Regions from separate parts of the Streptomyces sp. NPDC031554 genome, predicted to be linked through region 2. Evidence: riboswitches for the same ligand, from Rfam matches in the RefSeq annotation. Region 2 holds a riboswitch; each other region holds the start of a gene.
What was found. A riboswitch is a leader RNA that binds a small molecule or an ion and turns the genes downstream of it on or off. The one in region 2 is predicted to bind cyclic di-AMP.
Positions count from the first base shown of each region.

Region 1: linked by a shared signal. The riboswitch ahead of ACZ5FU_RS21265 (M23 family metallopeptidase) and the one ahead of ACZ5FU_RS05010 (transglycosylase SLT domain-containing protein) in region 2 are both predicted to bind cyclic di-AMP.
Region 3: linked by a shared signal. The riboswitch ahead of ACZ5FU_RS04100 (C40 family peptidase) and the one ahead of ACZ5FU_RS05010 (transglycosylase SLT domain-containing protein) in region 2 are both predicted to bind cyclic di-AMP.
Region 4: linked by a shared signal. The riboswitch ahead of ACZ5FU_RS11890 (M23 family metallopeptidase) and the one ahead of ACZ5FU_RS05010 (transglycosylase SLT domain-containing protein) in region 2 are both predicted to bind cyclic di-AMP.

Region 1 covers NZ_JBVIKX010000008.1:39,666-43,850, reverse strand. The annotation lists gene ACZ5FU_RS21275 (TetR/AcrR family transcriptional regulator) at 1-61, shown strand, start outside; gene ACZ5FU_RS21270 (SGNH/GDSL hydrolase family protein) at 264-1,049, opposite strand; gene ACZ5FU_RS21265 (M23 family metallopeptidase) at 1,437-2,459, opposite strand; cyclic di-AMP (ydaO/yuaA leader) riboswitch at 2,464-2,625, opposite strand; gene ACZ5FU_RS21260 (tyrosine-protein phosphatase) at 3,204-4,001, shown strand; gene ACZ5FU_RS21255 (DUF6126 family protein) at 4,110-4,185, opposite strand, start outside.
Region 2 covers NZ_JBVIKX010000001.1:1,124,258-1,128,442, reverse strand. The annotation lists gene fahA (fumarylacetoacetase) at 1-239, opposite strand, end outside; gene ACZ5FU_RS05015 (HAD family hydrolase) at 677-1,501, shown strand; gene ACZ5FU_RS05010 (transglycosylase SLT domain-containing protein) at 1,584-2,054, opposite strand; cyclic di-AMP (ydaO/yuaA leader) riboswitch at 2,059-2,239, opposite strand; gene ACZ5FU_RS05005 (polyprenyl synthetase family protein) at 3,214-4,185, shown strand, end outside.
Region 3 covers NZ_JBVIKX010000001.1:938,834-943,018, reverse strand. The annotation lists gene ACZ5FU_RS04105 (tellurite resistance/C4-dicarboxylate transporter family protein) at 1-475, opposite strand, end outside; gene ACZ5FU_RS04100 (C40 family peptidase) at 790-1,938, opposite strand; cyclic di-AMP (ydaO/yuaA leader) riboswitch at 1,989-2,156, opposite strand; gene pcrA (DNA helicase PcrA) at 2,389-4,185, shown strand, end outside.
Region 4 covers NZ_JBVIKX010000003.1:711,356-715,540, reverse strand. The annotation lists gene ACZ5FU_RS11895 (aldo/keto reductase) at 1-747, opposite strand, end outside; gene ACZ5FU_RS11890 (M23 family metallopeptidase) at 868-1,902, opposite strand; cyclic di-AMP (ydaO/yuaA leader) riboswitch at 1,912-2,069, opposite strand; tRNA gene ACZ5FU_RS11885 (tRNA-Met) at 2,374-2,447, opposite strand; gene ACZ5FU_RS11880 (dihydrofolate reductase family protein) at 2,595-3,734, opposite strand; gene ACZ5FU_RS11875 (MarR family winged helix-turn-helix transcriptional regulator) at 3,863-4,185, shown strand, end outside.

The sequences.
Region 1 (4,185 bases), on a different contig from region 2:
GGAGGCGCTGGCCCGGGAACTGGGTCCGGTGGCGGAGCCGTCGGACGCCCGGGAGCGCTGAGGCCGGATCGGGCGGGTCCGCACACCGCGTCGCGGGCGGGTCCGCACACCGTCGCGGGTGACACCGCCGCATCGTCGCGGGCGGCACCGCCGCATCGTCGCGGGCGGCACGGGCCCGCACCACGCGCGTCCGCCTCGCCCGTGGCGTGGCCGGCCGCCCCCCGGGGGAACGGCCGGCCGCGCCGGTCGGGCTCGCGCCGGGCTCAGGCCACCGCGGCGATCCGCATCCTGATGTCGTCGGGCGAGAGCGTGCCCTTGGCGGTCACGTGGTCGCCCGAGGACTCCCCGCGCAGCCGCCGCCCGATCCACGGCACCAGGTACTCGCGCGCCCACTGCACGTCGTCGCGCCGGATCTCCAGGGTGCCGCGCGGCGGGAGCAGCGGCCAGGGCTGCTCCGGGTCGGCGGGCACCTCCAGGCCGAGGACCTGGCCGGCGCGCAGCGCCACCCGCGTGTGGCCCTCCGCCCCCAGGTGGAGCCGGTCGCCGTCCCAGGCCCGTCGGTCCTGGATGGACTTCAGGGACCACAGGTCGAGGACTGGGCAGCCGTACCGGTCGGCGACGGCGCGCACGTGTCCGTTGTAGGTGGCGATCTTGCCGCGCAGATGCTTGAGCACGGGGACGCCACGGGTGTCGAACCCGGTCGTCACCATCACGGTGCCGGCCGCCGCGGTGAGGGCCGCGATCGCCCGCTCGAAGCGTTCGGCGACCTCGTCGGGGTCGGTGCCGGGACGGAGGATGTCGTTGCCGCCCGCGCAGAAGGAGACCAGGTCCGGCGCCATCTCGGCCGCTCGCGGAAGCTGGTCCTCCACGATCTGGTCGAGCAGTTTGCCGCGCACCGCGAGGTTGACGTACCGGAAGTCGCCTTCGGGCCGCCGGTCCGCGAGGAGCACCGCGAACCTGTCGGCCCAGCCGACGAACCTCCCGTCGGGACCGGGGTCGCCGACGCCCTCGGTGAAGCTGTCCCCCACCGCCACGTACGACCCGATCACTGAACTGTCGTCATTCTTCGAATCGTCTGCCACAGCCGTTCATGATTCACCTTCGAATGTGACTTACGCGACCGTAGGAAGGGGTTGACGGTCGGTGAGATAAGCCACTCCTAAAGACTTGGCCAATGCGGGAATAAGCCCCTCGTCACCGATGCCGGTACGACGACCACACCCGGAAGTCCTCGATCCGGAAATGGCTCCAGGTCGCGCGGGCGCGGGTGTGGGTGTGCGCGGGTGCGGGCACCGGGGTACGCGGGCGCGGGCGCCGGTGAGTGCGGGTGCCGGTGCCGGTGTGCGCCGGTGCGCGCGTGCGGGAACGCCGAAGGCCGGCCCCGGGGTTCGGGGCCGGCCTTCGGCGGCGCGTCGGGCGGGAGGCCGGACGGTGGGTCAGCCGACGGAGACGCCGTGCGAGCGGAGGTAGGCGAGCGGGTCGACGTCCGAGCCGTAGCCGGGACCGGTGCGGATCTCGAAGTGCAGGTGCGGGCCGGTCACGTTGCCGGTGGCGCCGGAGAGGCCGATCTGCTGACCGCCGGAGACGGACTGGCCGGCCGAGACGGAGAGCGAGGACAGGTGGGCGTACTGGGCGTAGAAGCCGTCGGCGAGCTTGATGACCACCTGGTTGCCGTACGCGCCGCCCCAGCCCGCGGAGACGACCGTGCCCGCGCCGACGGCCTTGAGCGAGGTGCCGGTGGGGACGACGAAGTCGACACCGGTGTGGTACCCGCTGGACCACATGCTGCCGGACATCTTGTACGGGGTGCCGACGGTGGCGCCGGAGACCGGGAGGGCGAAGCCGGCGGCGTTCCCGGCGGCCTGCGAGGTGGACGCCTGCGAGGAGGACTTCGTGGAGCCCTGGTTCGCGGAGTCCGAGGAGGACGACGACGACTTCGAGGACGCCGACGACTTCGCGGAGGAGCCCGAGGACTGCTTCGACGAGGAGGAGGCGGAACCGGAGGAAGCAGAGGAACCGGAGGAAGCGGAGGAACCGGACGGCGACCCGGTCGTGCCCGTCGCGGCCTTCTTGCCGATGGACAGCTTCAGACCCGGGTGGATCAGCGACGGGTCGCTCCCGACGGCCTCACGGTTGTCCGCGTAGAGCCGGCTCCAGCCGCCGCTGACGTCCTGCTCGTCCGCGATCTTCGAGAGGTAGTCGCCGGACCGCACCGTGTAGGTCGTGGCGGACTTCGCGGACTTCTGCGCCACGGGGGCGGCCTGGACGGCCTTCTCCTGGGCGGCGGAGGGTCCGGAGGCCTCGGAGACCGCCTGCGCCGCCGACTGCGACGGTGCGGCGTGCGCACCGGTGGCCCCTATGAGGGGGAGGGCGAGCGCGGCGCCACCGGTTCCGGCGGCGGCGATGGAGCGGGTGAAGCGCTGGGTCTTCGGACGGCGGTGCTTACCCTTGGCGGGCATGACGAATTCCTCTCCGGCGCCTGCGAGGTGAGCTGTCGGGTGCGGACTGGAGATGTCCGGCCGCGCCGGGGCGCGGCTTTACCCCTAGCCGTTCCGGAGACCGGAACAGGCGGTACTGCCTGTGGGTCCCCCGCTCCTGCCGTTCACGGGTGGGTGTGCGGACTTCCGGTCGGCGGCAGGATTGGGCGTCCGTCCGGATTGGTCTGGAACGTAAGCGACCGCGACGCACGGGGACAAGCGAAGGTTGTACCCGCCGGGCATTTCTCTTGATCCCCCGGAGGGATCGCCGGTGACCCTGCGTGAATCGAGAGGCCTGTTTTCCGGTGAACAGCTCGGTGAAACAGGCGTATTACGTGAACATGACGGGCGACTGAGGGTCACGGATATGACGCTGCTCACGCGACCTGGATCCAGAACCCCTTATTCCGGAGCCAGTTGGAGCGAATGCTTCAATTCGGACGGAATTCGCATATGCGGCGCGGATGGACAACTTCCGCATCAGGGACACCACGCGGCCGGACACGCCCCGGACGCACCTCGGCCACGTGCCCGGCCGGTCCTTCCGGGGCGGCCGCCGCCGGCACGTCCGCGCGCCGGACGCCGGTGCGCGCGGGGCCGGCGGAGCTCTCGAAGGCCCGGCCCGGGACCCGTCTGCCCCGGGCGTGCGTGTCGTATGGTCAGGGAGGTGTTCCGTCGGCCACGTCGAGCCGCGCCGGCCGGGACCGACGACCGGGAGGAGCCCCCGTGACGCAGCAGATCCCGTCGACCGAGCCCGAGCTGGCCGGAGTGCGGAACTTCCGGGACGTGGGCGGCCTGCCGACCGTCGACGGCCGACGGGTCCGTCACGGCGTGCTGTTCCGCAGCGGACACCTCGCGCACGCCACCGACGAGGACGCCGCGTTCCTGGCCTCGCTGGGCCTGCACACGGTCTTCGACTTCCGCAACGCGGCGGACCAGCGGTTGGAGGGCCCGGACGTCGAGCTGCCGGGCGTGCGCAACGTGAACCTGCCGCTCTCCGACCCGGCGGACGGGGCCGAGTTCTGGAAGATGGTCCGCGACGGCGACATCGACCAGCTGCGGGAGATCCTCGGCGACGGCAAGGCGGCCGGCCGGATGATCGCCTCCTACCGTTCGATCGTGACGGAGCGCACGGGCGAGCACTCGCGCGTGCTGCACTCCCTCGCCGAGGACAGCGTCCCGGCGCTCATGCACTGCGCGGCGGGCAAGGACCGGGCCGGCCTGTCCATCGCCGTGACGCTGCTCGCGGTGGGCGTGGAGCACGAGGCGATCCTGGCCGACTACCTGGAGTCCAACGCCAAGCACCGCCGTTACCGGGTGCGCCGCAACGGCACCTCCGCCGAGGCGTACTCCCCCGAGGTCATGGAACTGCTGAGCCCCCTCTTCGACGCCCGCGCCGAGTACCTGGCGGCCGCTTTCCGCACCGTCGAGGAGACCTGGGGCGGCGTCGACGCCTACCTCGAGCAGGGCCTCGGGCTGGCCCCGGAGACCCGCGAACGGCTCCGGGAGCGCCTGCTCGACTGAGCGGGCGCTCCCGGCGTCCGGTGCCGGCCGGCCGGCGAGCACCGGACCGGGCCCATCGCCCGGTGTCCGCTGCTCGGCCTGCGCTGCTCGGCGTCTACTGCTTGGCGTCTACTGCTTGGCTCCGACCTCGAACAGCAGCCAGAGGAACCCGGCGAAGAGGTGCCCCACCGCGATGTAGATGATC
Region 2 (4,185 bases):
AGGGCCCGGGCCGCCGCACCGGCGTCGAGCACGTGGTCGCCGAGCCGTACGCCGACGGTCCGCTGCCCGGAGCCGGAGCCGGAGCCGGAGCCGGAGTCGGAGTCGGAGTCGGAGCCGGAATCGGAGTCGGACAAGGACTCGGAGTCGGACAAGGACTCGGAGTCGGACAGGGAGAAGACGCCGTACGGGAGGTTGTGCGGGCCGAAGGGGTCGCCCTCGGGGAGGTCGAAGGGGGCCAAGGGGGGCATCGGGTGCTGCCTCACTTTCCTGCTCGCCATCTGTTCGCCAGGTCTGCGCCTGCGTTCGCCGTGGCCGGGTGCCGGCCACGCGCAGGTGCTCCGCGGGTGCTCTGCGGGTACGCCGAGCCGCGGCACACGTTACGGCCGACCTCGCGGGAGGGACACCGCGGCGGCACCGGAGCGACACGGGAACGAGAACGGGAACGACGACGGGAACGACACGGGGACCGCGGACGAGGCGGTCCGGCAGGAGCGCTCGGCCTCCGTTCGCGCGCGGTGAGTCAGGCCCGGCCCGCACCGGACGGACCCGGGCCCGCACGGGCGCCGTCGAACCCGCCGGACGCGTCGACCGGTGGCGGCGCGCGGCCCGGACGGGAAGGAGGCGGGCGCCGAACCGGGGGTGAGTGGGAGCCCGTTGCGGTCCGTATTCTCTGATCATGGCCGCACCCATCGCACCCGCCGCGCGCTGCGCGTACCCCCTCGTCGCCACCGACCTGGACGGCACGCTCCTGCGCGGCGACGACACCTTCTCCGACCGGTCGCTCGACGCGCTCGCGAGGGTGGCGGCCGCCGGCGCCCGCCACCTCGTGGTGACCGGCCGGCCGGCCCCCCGCGTACGGCCGCTGCTGGACGTCCTGCGCGGCCGCGGGCTCGCGGTGTGCGGACAGGGCGCGCAGCTGTACGACGCCGCGACGGACCGTCTGCTGTGGTCGGTCACCCTGGACCGGGAACTGGCCGAGACGGCGCTCGGCAAGATCGAGGCCGAGGTGGGCGAGGTGTACGCGGCGGTCGACCAGGACGGCGTCGACGGGCTCACGCTCATCGAACCGGGCTACCTGATGCCGCACCCGACGCTGCCGGCCCTGCGCGTCGCGGCGCGCGACGACCTGTGGTGCGAGCCGATCAGCAAGGTCCTGCTGCGCCATCCCACGCTGTCCGACGACGAGTTGGCGGCGACGGCCCGTTCGGTGGTCGGCTCGCTGGCCACCGTCACGATGTCCGGGCCGGGCACGGTGGAGCTCCAGCCGTGCGGCGTCACCAAGGCGACCGGACTGGCCCTGGCGGCCGAGCACCTCGGACTGCGGCCGCAGGACACGATCGCCTTCGGCGACATGCCCAACGACCTGCCGATGTTCCGGTGGGCGGCGCACGGCGTGGCGATGGCCAACGCCCATCCGGAACTCAAGGCGGTGGCGGACGAGGTGACGACGTCGAACGAGGACGACGGCGTGGCCGTCGTCCTCGAAAGACTGTTTCCCTAGGGCCCGCCCGGCGGATCACGCCGGAGACGCGGGCCCCGTCACCGAGGCCCCCGCCCCCTGGCGGACCGGTGGGGGGCGGCCGTCAGTAGGCGCCGAAGACGTTGTCGATGGAGCCGTACCGCTGGGCCGCGTAGTTGCAGGCGGCGGTGATGTTGGCGACCGGGTCGTACGGGTCGAAGGCGGTGCCGGCCACGTGGTACGCGGCGAAGGTCGGGTCGATGACCTGGAGCAGGCCCTTGGACGGGATGCCCGCGGCCGCGTTGGAGTCCCACAGGTTGATGGCGTTCGGGTTGCCCGAGGACTCGCGCATGACGTTGCGGTGGATGCCGTCGTAGGTGCCCGGAATGCCCTTTTCGGCCATGATCGCGAGGGACTCGCGGATCCAGCCGTCGAGGTTGTCGGTGTACCCGGCCGTCGTGGTGGCCGACGTCGTGGTGGCCGCGGAGGCGCTGGTCGAGCCGATGAGCGGGAGGGCCAGCACGGCGGCGCCGGTGGCGGCGACGGCGAGGGTGCGGGCGAGGCGGGTGCGGCGGGGCTGAACGGCGGCAGACATGCGAAAGGTTCCTCTCCAGCGCCTGCGAGGTGAGCTGTCGGGTTCGGGCTGGAAAGTGCCCGGCCGGTCGCCGCGGGGAGGCGGCGACGCGACTTCACCCCGAGCCGGTCCGGTGCGTGCGTGACGTACGGTCCGGCGACTTACCTGGGTCCCCCGCTCCTGCCGTGCGTGAGTGTCGGTCGATGGGAGCCGGGCGGCGGCAGGATGAGGCGTCTGCCCGACAGGCCGGGAACGTATGCGAGAGCGCGTGTCCGGAACAAGTGCCGGATTCACAGATCGCCCCTATTGACCTTGATCGGGGGAATGTGTCTGCTTGATCCTTTGTGTTCACCGGGCGCCAACTCGCCGAAGAACAAAGCGGAATCACAGCTTCCGATCCGGAGCGGCCGCGCGGGCGCGCAGTGAGCCAACTCACCAGCGTCCACAAGAAGGGTAAAACGGGCATTGAGTCTCAAGTCCCTTTTAAAGGGGCGTGCGTGAGGGCGCGTGCGGGGGGTGTGCCTTCGACGGGCCGGGAGGAACGTCGTCCCGTCGCCCCCTCGTTCCCTTCGTGCGTGCCGCTCCGGCCGCCGCCGGACGTGCCCGTCGACGCCGCCGCCGCGGGGCGGGCTCGTCCGGCGGCGGCCGGCGTGTGAGGGCGTGGGCGAGGGCTTCGTCGGGCAGACGGATGCGGAGGCGTTCGTGGGCGTCTCGCGGGTGCCTCGCTGAGGCGTCTCGCGGGGGAGGGGAGGACGGATGCACGGGTGCGCGGCTCCCTCCCGCGGGGGCGACGCAGGGGCGTGTCCGGTCGCCGCGGCCGGGAAGGGGCGCGGCCGGCCGGCCGGGATCGCCGGCCGGAACCGTCGGGCGGGGGTGTCGGCCGGAACCGTCGGGCGAGGATGTCGGCCGGTTCCGCGACCCGCCCGGACCGCTCGTACCGGCCGCCCGCCAGGCCGTTCTCACCGGCCGCTGCCACCGACCGGTCGGCGACATGACGGTCGCGATCCGGAGCCGTCCGGCCGCTCGGGGCGCGCCTCCCGGTCGGGCGAAGTTCGAGACGGGGGGACGTGGGGCCTGTCGGTGATCGAAACGTGACCGGATACGCTGACTTGAGTGAGGGCAGCGACCTATCGACAAGCCGCGTAATCGCCAGAAGACACCAGCAGACAGGAGACCCCTCGTGACCGTCGTCGGGCCGTTCGGGCTGAGCGTGCGGGACCAGGCTCTGGAAGCCGATGTCCAGGCCGGATTGACGGCTGTCGAGGAAGGCTTGCTCGAGGCCACCAAGAGCGAGGTCCCGTTCATCACGGGGGCCGCGCAGCACCTGGTCAGGGCGGGTGGGAAGCGGTTCAGGCCACTGCTCGTGATGCTCGCCGCGCAGTTCGGCGACCCGTACGCGCCCGGCATCGTGCCCTCCGCCGTGGTGGTGGAGCTGACCCACCTGGCCACGCTCTACCACGACGACGTGATGGACGAGGCCGAGGTGCGGCGCGGGGTCCCCAGCGCGAACACCCGCTGGGGGAACTCGGTCGCCGTCCTCACCGGCGACTTCCTGTTCGCCCGCGCCTCCCACATCCTCGCCGACCTCGGGCCCGAGGCGGTGCGGGTGCAGGCGGAGGCGTTCGAGCGGCTGGTCACCGGACAGATCCTGGAGACGGCCGGGCCCACCGACGGACGGGACCCCGTCGAGCACTACCTCGACGTGCTCGGCGGCAAGACCGGCTCGCTGGTCGCGGTGTCGTGCCGGTTCGGCGCGATGATGTCGGGCGCCGACGAGACGGTCGTGCACGTGCTCACCCAGTACGGCGAGCGGCTGGGCGTCGCCTTCCAGCTCGCCGACGACGTGCTCGACATCGCGTCGGACTCGCACGAGTCGGGGAAGACGCCCGGGACGGACCTGCGGGAGGGCATCCCCACGCTGCCGGTGCTGCGGCTGCGCGAGCGGGCCGCCCGGCTGGCCCTGCCCGAGGACATCGCGCTGTGCGAGCTGCTCGACTCCGACCTCAGCGACGACGCCCGGCTCGCCGAGGCGCTGGCGGCGCTGCGCGGCCACCCCGCGCTGGAGCAGGCCCGGCGGGACACCGTGCGGTACGCCGAGGAGGCCCGGGCGGCGCTGGTGCCGCTGCGGGAGTGCGACGCGAAGGTGGCGCTG
Region 3 (4,185 bases), 190 kb from region 2:
CCGGCCAGGCCACCGACTCGGCCCGCGCCAGACTCGCCGCGAGCACCGCGAGCCCCTGGGTCGCCACACAGCACAGGAACACCGATCCGGGCATGCGCGGGCCCCAGCGCCGTACGACGTCCACCATGAGGACCGGCCACAGCACCGCGGCCAGGGCCAGCAGCGCCCAGGCGAGGACGGACCGGTCGGCCGCGCTGAGCCGGGTGCCGAGGACGGTGGTGGCCGACACGGCCATGAGCGCCGCCGGCGTGCCCGCCTCGGCCCGCCACCGCTCGCGCTCGTGCACCAGCCGCAGGACGAAGTCCGCCGCCAGCGCCAGCCAGGCCGCGCAGGCCAGCGCCAGGGTGACGTCGGACAGGAGGCCGTACCCCGTCTGACGCAGGCCGACCGACAGGATGCCGGTCGCCGTCACGGCGGCCCCGGCCGCCGGTGGACGCGCGGCCCACCAGGCGCGGAGGGGAGAGATGCGGGGCATGCCGCCGATGCTAGTGCCGCGACAGGCGACGTCCGCCCCGTCGCGACGCCCGGCACGCACTCTCGCCGCACCGGCCGAAGACCCGGGTACGTCCCGTACGAGGGACTCCGGCCGACACGCCGAGAGCACGCACCGGACGCCGCTCCTTCACGGGCGAACGTCGCCCGCCACGGCACTGGGGAGCGCGCGGCGGCTTCCCCCGGCGCACGCGCGCGGGGGCGGCGAGAAACGCGCGGGCGCAGGACACCCGGCCGCCGCCCGCACGGGTGCCCCCGCCCGCACGGGCGCCGCACGCCCGCGCGGGCGGTGTTCCGTCAGGCCGGGCGCACCACGCTGTGGATCGACGACTCCCCGTCGTAGTAGATCGACTCCTCGCGCACGTACGCGCCGGGCTTCGGGGCGTGGATCATCATGCCGTTGCCTATGTAGATGCCGACATGGGTGACGTCGGCGTAGAAGAAGACCAGGTCACCGGGTTGCGCGGCGGAGAGGGAGACCGTCGTGCCGGCGTTCACCTGGTCGTAGGTGACGCGCGGCAGGGAGACGCCGGCGGCCTTCCAGGCGGCCTGGGTGAGGCCGGAGCAGTCGTAGGAGTCCGGACCGGTCGCACCCCACACGTACGGCTTGCCGATCTGCGCGCGGGCGAACGCCAGCGCCTTCCCGGCCTTGGTGGCGTACGAGGAATCCGTGGAGGGGGACGGAGACGCCGAGGACGTCGAGGGCGACGAGGGCGTCGACGTGCCGGTGCCCGCCGGGTCCGACGCGCCGGCGCTCTCCTGCCGCGCGGCCGCCTGCTCCGCCTGCTGTTCGGCCAGCTCGGCGGCCTTGCGGGCGGCCTCCTGCCGCTTCTGCTCCTCGATCTTCGCCAGCCGCGCCTTCTCCTCGGCCGTCAGCTGCGACAGCAGCGCGCGGGCGGAGCCGAGCTTCTTCTGGACGGTGGCCTTGGCGGTCTTCAGGTCGTCCTGCGAGTCGGTGAGCGTCTGAAGGCTCCGGGAGGCCTCCTCGCGCTTCTTCATCGTCTCCGCCTGGTCGGCGAAGTAGTCGTCGACCGCGACCTTCTGGCGGTCGGTCACCCGGCCCATCAGCTGCGTCTGGTCGAAGTAGTCCTGCGGGGAGTCCGCGAGCAGGAAGGTCGCCGTGTCGGGGGCGGTGGCGCCGGTGCGGTACTGGGCGGCGGCGTAGGCCCCCAGCTCCGCGCGCGCGTCGTTGAGCTTCTGGGCGCGCTGCGCGACGTCGTCGAGGAGGGTGTCGACCTTCTTGCGCTGCTTGCCGGTCTTCTCCTTGGCGGCGTTGTACTTCTCGGTGGCCGTCTCCGCCTGGCGGTAGAGGTCGTCGACCTTCTTCTCGACCTCCTCCAGGCTCGGCCTGTCGTCGGCGGAGGGGGCGGCGGTGGCCGTCTGCGAGAGCAGGGCCACCGAGGTGAGGGCGGCGGTGGCGAGGGCGGGCGTGCGGATGCCTGCCATGCGCGTGCTCGCGGGACGCGGCTTGCGGTGCTGCGACGCCAAGGGAGGCGACTCCTTCCATGCTCCGCCTACCGGGTTAGCTGTCGGGTTCGGGCGGATGCGTGGAAGGGTTGCCCTACGGCTCGCCTCCCGCGGGAGTGAGCCGATTCACCCCAAGGTCTCGGTGGGTCCCCGGCTCCGGTCGCCGCGGGGCGCACCGGACTCGGCGGAGGCCGCACGGCCCGGCGAGGTTCGCCGGAGGGGGTCGAGCGGCCTGCCCGGCACGGTAGCCAACCGGTGTGCCCCCTGTGAAGGTTGGTGGGTGATATGCCCGATACATTTTCGTGACCTCGGGAAGGTTTGCCGCCCGGCGTCACCGACGGTGCCGGGGGCGCCCCGTTCGGTGAGGGGCGGGGGATGTTTCCCGGACGGCTTCGGGCTGTCGGTGCGGCGGCCTAGACTCGGAGAGCGATGAGCAGCCTCTTTGACGACAGCTTCCTGGCGGACCTCCAGGCCCCCCGCGGCCACCACGAGGAACCCCCGCCGCCGCCCGAGGACGATCACCTTCCGGAGCCGGTCCCGGACGATCTGTTCGGCGGGAAGTTCGACGTGCCGCCGGACCGGGACACCCACTACCGCGACGGCGCCCCCCGCCCCCCGGTCGACGCGGCGGCGCTCCTGGAGGGGCTCAACGACAACCAGCGCGCGGCCGTCGTCCACTCAGGCACCCCGCTGCTCATCGTCGCCGGCGCCGGCTCGGGCAAGACGCGCGTGCTGACCCACCGCATCGCCCACCTCCTCGCCGAGCGGCACGTCCACCCGGGCCAGATCCTCGCGATCACCTTCACCAACAAGGCCGCGGGCGAGATGAAGGAGCGCGTCGAGCAGCTCGTCGGCCCGCGGGCGAACGCGATGTGGGTGATGACCTTCCACAGCGCGTGCGTGCGCATCCTGCGCCGCGAGAGCAAGCGGCTCGGCTTCACCTCGTCGTTCTCGATCTACGACGCCGCCGACTCCAAGCGCCTGATGGCCCTGGTCTGCCGCGACCTCGACCTCGATCCCAAGCGCTTCCCGCCCAAGTCCTTCAGCGCGAAGATCAGCAACCTGAAGAACGAGCTGATCGACGAGGAGGACTTCGCCGCCCGGGCGGCCGACGGCTTCGAGAAGACCCTCGCGCAGGCCTACGCCATGTACCAGTCGCGGCTGCGCGAGGCGAACGCCCTCGACTTCGACGACCTGATCATGACGACGGTCAACCTGCTGCGCGCCTTCCCCGACGTCGCCGAGCACTACCGCCGTCGCTTCCGGCACGTCCTCGTCGACGAGTACCAGGACACCAACCACGCCCAGTACGCCCTGGTCAGGGAGCTCGTCGGCTCCGTCGAGCACCCGGCGGACGCGCCGCGGGGCGCGGACGACCTGCCGCCCGCCGAGCTGTGCGTCGTGGGCGACGCCGACCAGTCGATCTACGCCTTCCGCGGGGCGACCATCCGCAACATCCTCCAGTTCGAGGAGGACTACCCGGACGCCACCACGATCCTGCTGGAGCAGAACTACCGCTCCACCCAGACGATCCTCACCGCCGCCAACGCCGTCATCGAGCGCAACGAGTCCCGCCGCCCCAAGAACCTGTGGACCAACGCGGGCGAGGGCGCGCGCATCACCGGCTACGTCGCCGACACCGAGCACGACGAGGCACAGTTCGTCGCCGACGAGATAGACCGCCTCACGGACGCGGGCAAGGCCAAGGCCGGCGACGTCGCCCTCTTCTACCGGACCAACGCGCAGTCCCGCGTCTTCGAGGAGGTCTTCATCCGCGTCGGCCTGCCCTACAAGGTCGTCGGCGGTGTCCGCTTCTACGAGCGCAAGGAGGTCCGGGACGTCCTGGCCTACCTGCGCGTCCTCGCCAACCCCGAGGACTCGGTCCCGCTGCGCCGCATCCTCAACGTGCCCAAGCGCGGCATCGGCGAGCGCGCCGAGGCGATGATCGACGCCCTCTCCCAGCGCGAGAGGATCAGCTTCCCGCAGGCCCTCAAGCGCGTCGACGAGGCCTACGGCATGGCCGCGCGCTCCACGAACGCCGTCAAGCGGTTCAACACGCTGATGGAGGAGCTGCGCACGGTCGTCGAGTCGGGCGCGGGACCGGCGACCGTCCTGGAGGCCGTGCTCGAACGCACCGGCTATCTGGCCGAGTTGCAGGCCTCCACCGACCCGCAGGACGAGACCCGCATCGAGAACCTGCAGGAACTCGCCGCCGTGGCGCTGGAG
Region 4 (4,185 bases), on a different contig from region 2:
GAGCACCTTCTGGCCCCGCCCGGTCTCCAGGTGGCGGGCGGCACCCTGGGCACGGGCGCTGTCGACCGTCGTACCGGGGCGGTACTTGCCGGTGAGGAAGCCGGACGCCAGCGCGTAGTACGGCACGGCGGCGAGGCCGGACGCGGCGACCAGGTCCTGGAGTTCGCCCTCGTAGGTGTCGCGGGAGACCAGGTTGTAGTGCGGCTGGAGCGCCACGTAGCGGGCGAGGCCCTCGCGGTCGGAGAACTCCAGGGAGGCGCGGAGGCGTCCGGGCGAGATGTTGGAGGCGGCGATGTGCCGCACCTTGCCCGCCCTCACCAGTTCGTCGAGCGCGCCGACGATCTCCTCGACGGGCACCTCGGGCTTGTCGAAGTGGGTGTAGTAGAGGTCGATGCGGTCGGTGCCCAGGCGCCGCAGCGAGGCGTCGGCGGCGGCCTTGATGGTGGCGCCGGACAGCCCCTGGTGGTCGGGGTGCTGGCTCACCTTGGTGGCGATCACGACGTCGTCGCGGTTGCCGCGGGCCTTGACCCACTTGCCGATGAGGGTCTCGGACTCCCCGCCGCGGTTGCCCTCGACCCACGCCGAGTAGGAGTCGGCCGTGTCGACGAAGTTGCCGCCGGCGGCCGTGTAGGCGTCGAGGACGGCGAAGGAGGCCGCCTCGTCCGCGGTCCAGCCGAAGACGTTGCCGCCGAGGGCGAGCGGGAAGACCTCGAGGTCGGAGGAGCCGAGCTTGCGCAGAGAAGTCATGCCTGAAGACAACGCCCCGGCCGGAGGCGCGCATTCCGCACCTCCGGCCGGGGTTCACGAACATCCGGGAAACATCCGGGCGCAGACCTCACCGACCCCCGTGACACCTCCCGGAGGACCTCAGGGGGTGAGCCCCTTGCCCCGGAGCCAGGCGCCCGGGTCGATGCCGCTGCTGCTGCCGCCGGGGTGGACCTCCAGGTGGAGGTGGGCCCCGGTGACGTTGCCGGTGGCGCCGACGCGGCCGATGATGTCGCCGGTGGCGACCTTCTGGCCGACGCTGACGCCGATGGAGGACTGGTGGGCGTACCAGATCTCGGTGCCGTCCTCGAGGGTGAGCACGGTCTTGTACCCGTACGACCCGTCATAGCCGGCCGAGGTGATGGTGCCGCTGTGCACGGCCTTGATGAGCGTGCCGGTGGGGGCGGCGAAGTCGAGGCCGGTGTGGTACCCGGAGGACCAGTAGGCGCCGGCCTGGCCGAAGGTCGAGGTGATCGTGTACGAGGAGGTCGGCAGCGCGTACTGCTTGGCCAGCTCGGCGAGGCGCTCGGCCTCCGCCTTCTTGGCGGCCTCCTCGGCGGCCTTCTTCTTGGCGGCCTCGGCCTTGGCCGCGGCCTCCTTCTCGGCCTTGGCGGCGGCGTCGGCGGCGGCCTTGGCCGCGGCGGCCTCGGCGGCCTCCTGCGCCTTGGTCTCGACCTGGGTCTGCTGCGACTCGGCCTGCGCCATGATCCGGTTGCGCAGTGCCTCTCCGGCGTCGGCGCCGCTGTCGGCGCTGTCGGCGGCGGCGGTCTCGGTGCCGAAGGCGCCGAAGGCGCTGAGCGCGGGCGCCGCCTCCTCGGGGGTGTCGTCGTCCGAGATGAGGGAACCCACCGAGGGGAGGTCCGGCATGGAGATGGAGACCGGCGACTTGCCGGTGTTGGCGCTGGCCATGCCCGCGCCGCCGACGGCGGCTATGACGCCGACGCCGAGAACGGTGGAGCTGCGGGCGAGTCCGCCGCGCTGCTTGGCGACACGGTGCTTGCCCCGCACCGGGCGAACGGAATCCGCGGTGGGGTTCCATTCCTCCCAGGGGCCCTCGTCGCTGCGGTAGGTGCCGTAGCCGAAGGTCTGCTGGCCGGGCACGGCGGGGGCTTCTGGGGCAGGCCGGTTGGACGCCACGCGGGCGCACTCCTTTCCTTCCGTCGCCTACCGGGTTAGCTGACGGGTTCGGAGCGGGAAGGTCTCCTACGCGCGTATACCGGCCGTGACTGTACGGCGGCTTCCGCGTGATTCACCCCAAGTTGGTGGTTCCCCGGTTCCCTCGCGGGATTCGGCGCGTGCGCACGGAGCCGCCTCTGTGACGGCTGGGACGACCGCGCTGCGTTATCGAACGTTAATAGACGCGGGGGCGGGATTCCAAGCCGTTCGACTTGATCAACAACATTCAGGGCCTGGACTTTCGCCCCAGGAGCGGTGAAAAACGGGCGAGTTGACCGTCCGCTCGAAACGTTCAGGAGCCATCGGGATTTTGATGGTGACTCAGATGTTGTGCGCAGGGCTCCGGGGCGTTCACCGTGTGTGACGCGAAAGGCCGGCCGGACGCACCGAGGGCCGGAATCCAGTGATCGGATTCCGGCCCTCGGCCTTGAGTAGCGGGGACAGGATTTGAACCTGCGACCTCTGGGTTATGAGCCCAGCGAGCTACCGAGCTGCTCCACCCCGCGTCGGTGTGACACCAGTCTACGCCATGCGGGGGACGCTCAGAACCACGGCCGGAGCCGCGGCCGGAACCACTGCCGGAACCGGGGCGGACCGACAGGCCCGGCCCAGGGTCCCGCCGGGGAGGAGGCCGGGGCCCGGCCGGGGGCGGGTCAGGGGGTCCGGCGGAGCAGATGGCCGTTGGGTGCCTTCGCCTGCTCCTCGTACTCGGGAAGGACGACGACGTCGGCGCCCGCCGCGGCCAGCAGACCGCTCCCGTCGGCGTCGGTGACGAAGGTGTCCGGCTCCCGCCAGGCCGTCACGACCCGGCGCACGCCCGCGTCGAGGATCAGGCGGGCACAGGGGGCCGGCCGGGAGGAGCGCCGGGCGCAGGGTTCCAGGCTGCTGTAGACGGTCGCGCCGGCCAGCCGGGGGTCGGCGGGGTCGATCCTGGCGAGGGCCGCCTCCTCGGCGTGGACGACGGGATCGCCCGCCTCGCGGGAGTGGCCGCGCGCCAGCTCCGTGCCGTCGGCCGCCACCACGACCGCGCCGACGCTGAACGCGGTCCGCGACGGCGGACAGGCGGCGGCCAGCTCGCAGGCGAGGGCCAGCCAGTGCCGGTCGGCGGCGGCGGGCAGCGGTCCGGCGCCCGGTGCGGTGGGCTCGTACGTCATGAGGACCACGTCCTCGATGCGCCGGGTCCCCACCAGCCGCAGGCGCCCGCCCTGGTAGCCGCCGGGGCCGAACATCCGGGGCGCGTCCGGGTCGCCCACGAACAGGGGGGCCAGGACGAGCTGGAGTTCGTCGGCAAGGCCCTCCTGGAGGAGCTGGGTGTGGATCGCGCCGCCGCCCTCGACCATGAGGCGCCGTACGCCCCGCACGTCGTGGAGGTGTTCCAGCAGCCGGCGCCAGTCGAGGCCGGGGCCCAGCGGGACGACGTCCGTCGCGAGGCCGAGGACGCGGGCGCGGTCCGCGCCGGCGTCGGTCGTGAAGAGGACCTTCTCCCCGCCGGTGTGCCAGAACCGCGCCGCCGGGTCCAGCTCGCCGGTCCCGCTGACCGTGACCTTGAGGGGGTACTCCGGTTTCCCCGCGGCCACCCGGGCGGCACGGCGCACGGGCGAGTTGACCAGCAGGCGCGGGTTGTCGGCGCGGATCGTGCCGGCCCCGACCAGGATGGCGTCGACGGAGGCCCGCACCTCGTCGACCCGGTCGAAGTCGGCCGGGCCGGACAGCAGCAGCCGGTCGGGGCCGGTGTCGTCGAGGTGACCGTCGAGCGAGACGGCGGCGGACAGCAGGACGTACGGGTACGGCATCGGCGCGGGTCTCTCCGGGATCGGGGCGGGATCGGGATCGGGGGCGGGGCCGAGCCGGGGCGGCGGGGACGGGAACCGGCGGCACGGCAACGCTTGGTTCAAGTTTGAAACAAAACTACACTGGGCGCATGACGACTCGCTGGCTCACCCCTGAGGAGCAGCGCGCCTGGCGCGCGTACATCGCCGGATACCTCCTCCTGGAGGACGCGATCGACCGGCAGCTCCAGCAGGAGGCCGGCATGCCCCACGCCTACTACTCCATCCTGGCCCATCTCTCCGAGGCGCCGGAGCGGCGGCTGCGCATGACCGATCTGGCGGAGCACCTGAAAGTCACCCGCAGCAGGCTGACGTACGCCGTGACGCGGCTCGAGAAGGACGGGCTGGTGCGGCGCGAGGACTGCCCCTCGGACAGGCGGGGGAGCGTCGCGGTCCTGACGGACGAGGGCACGGC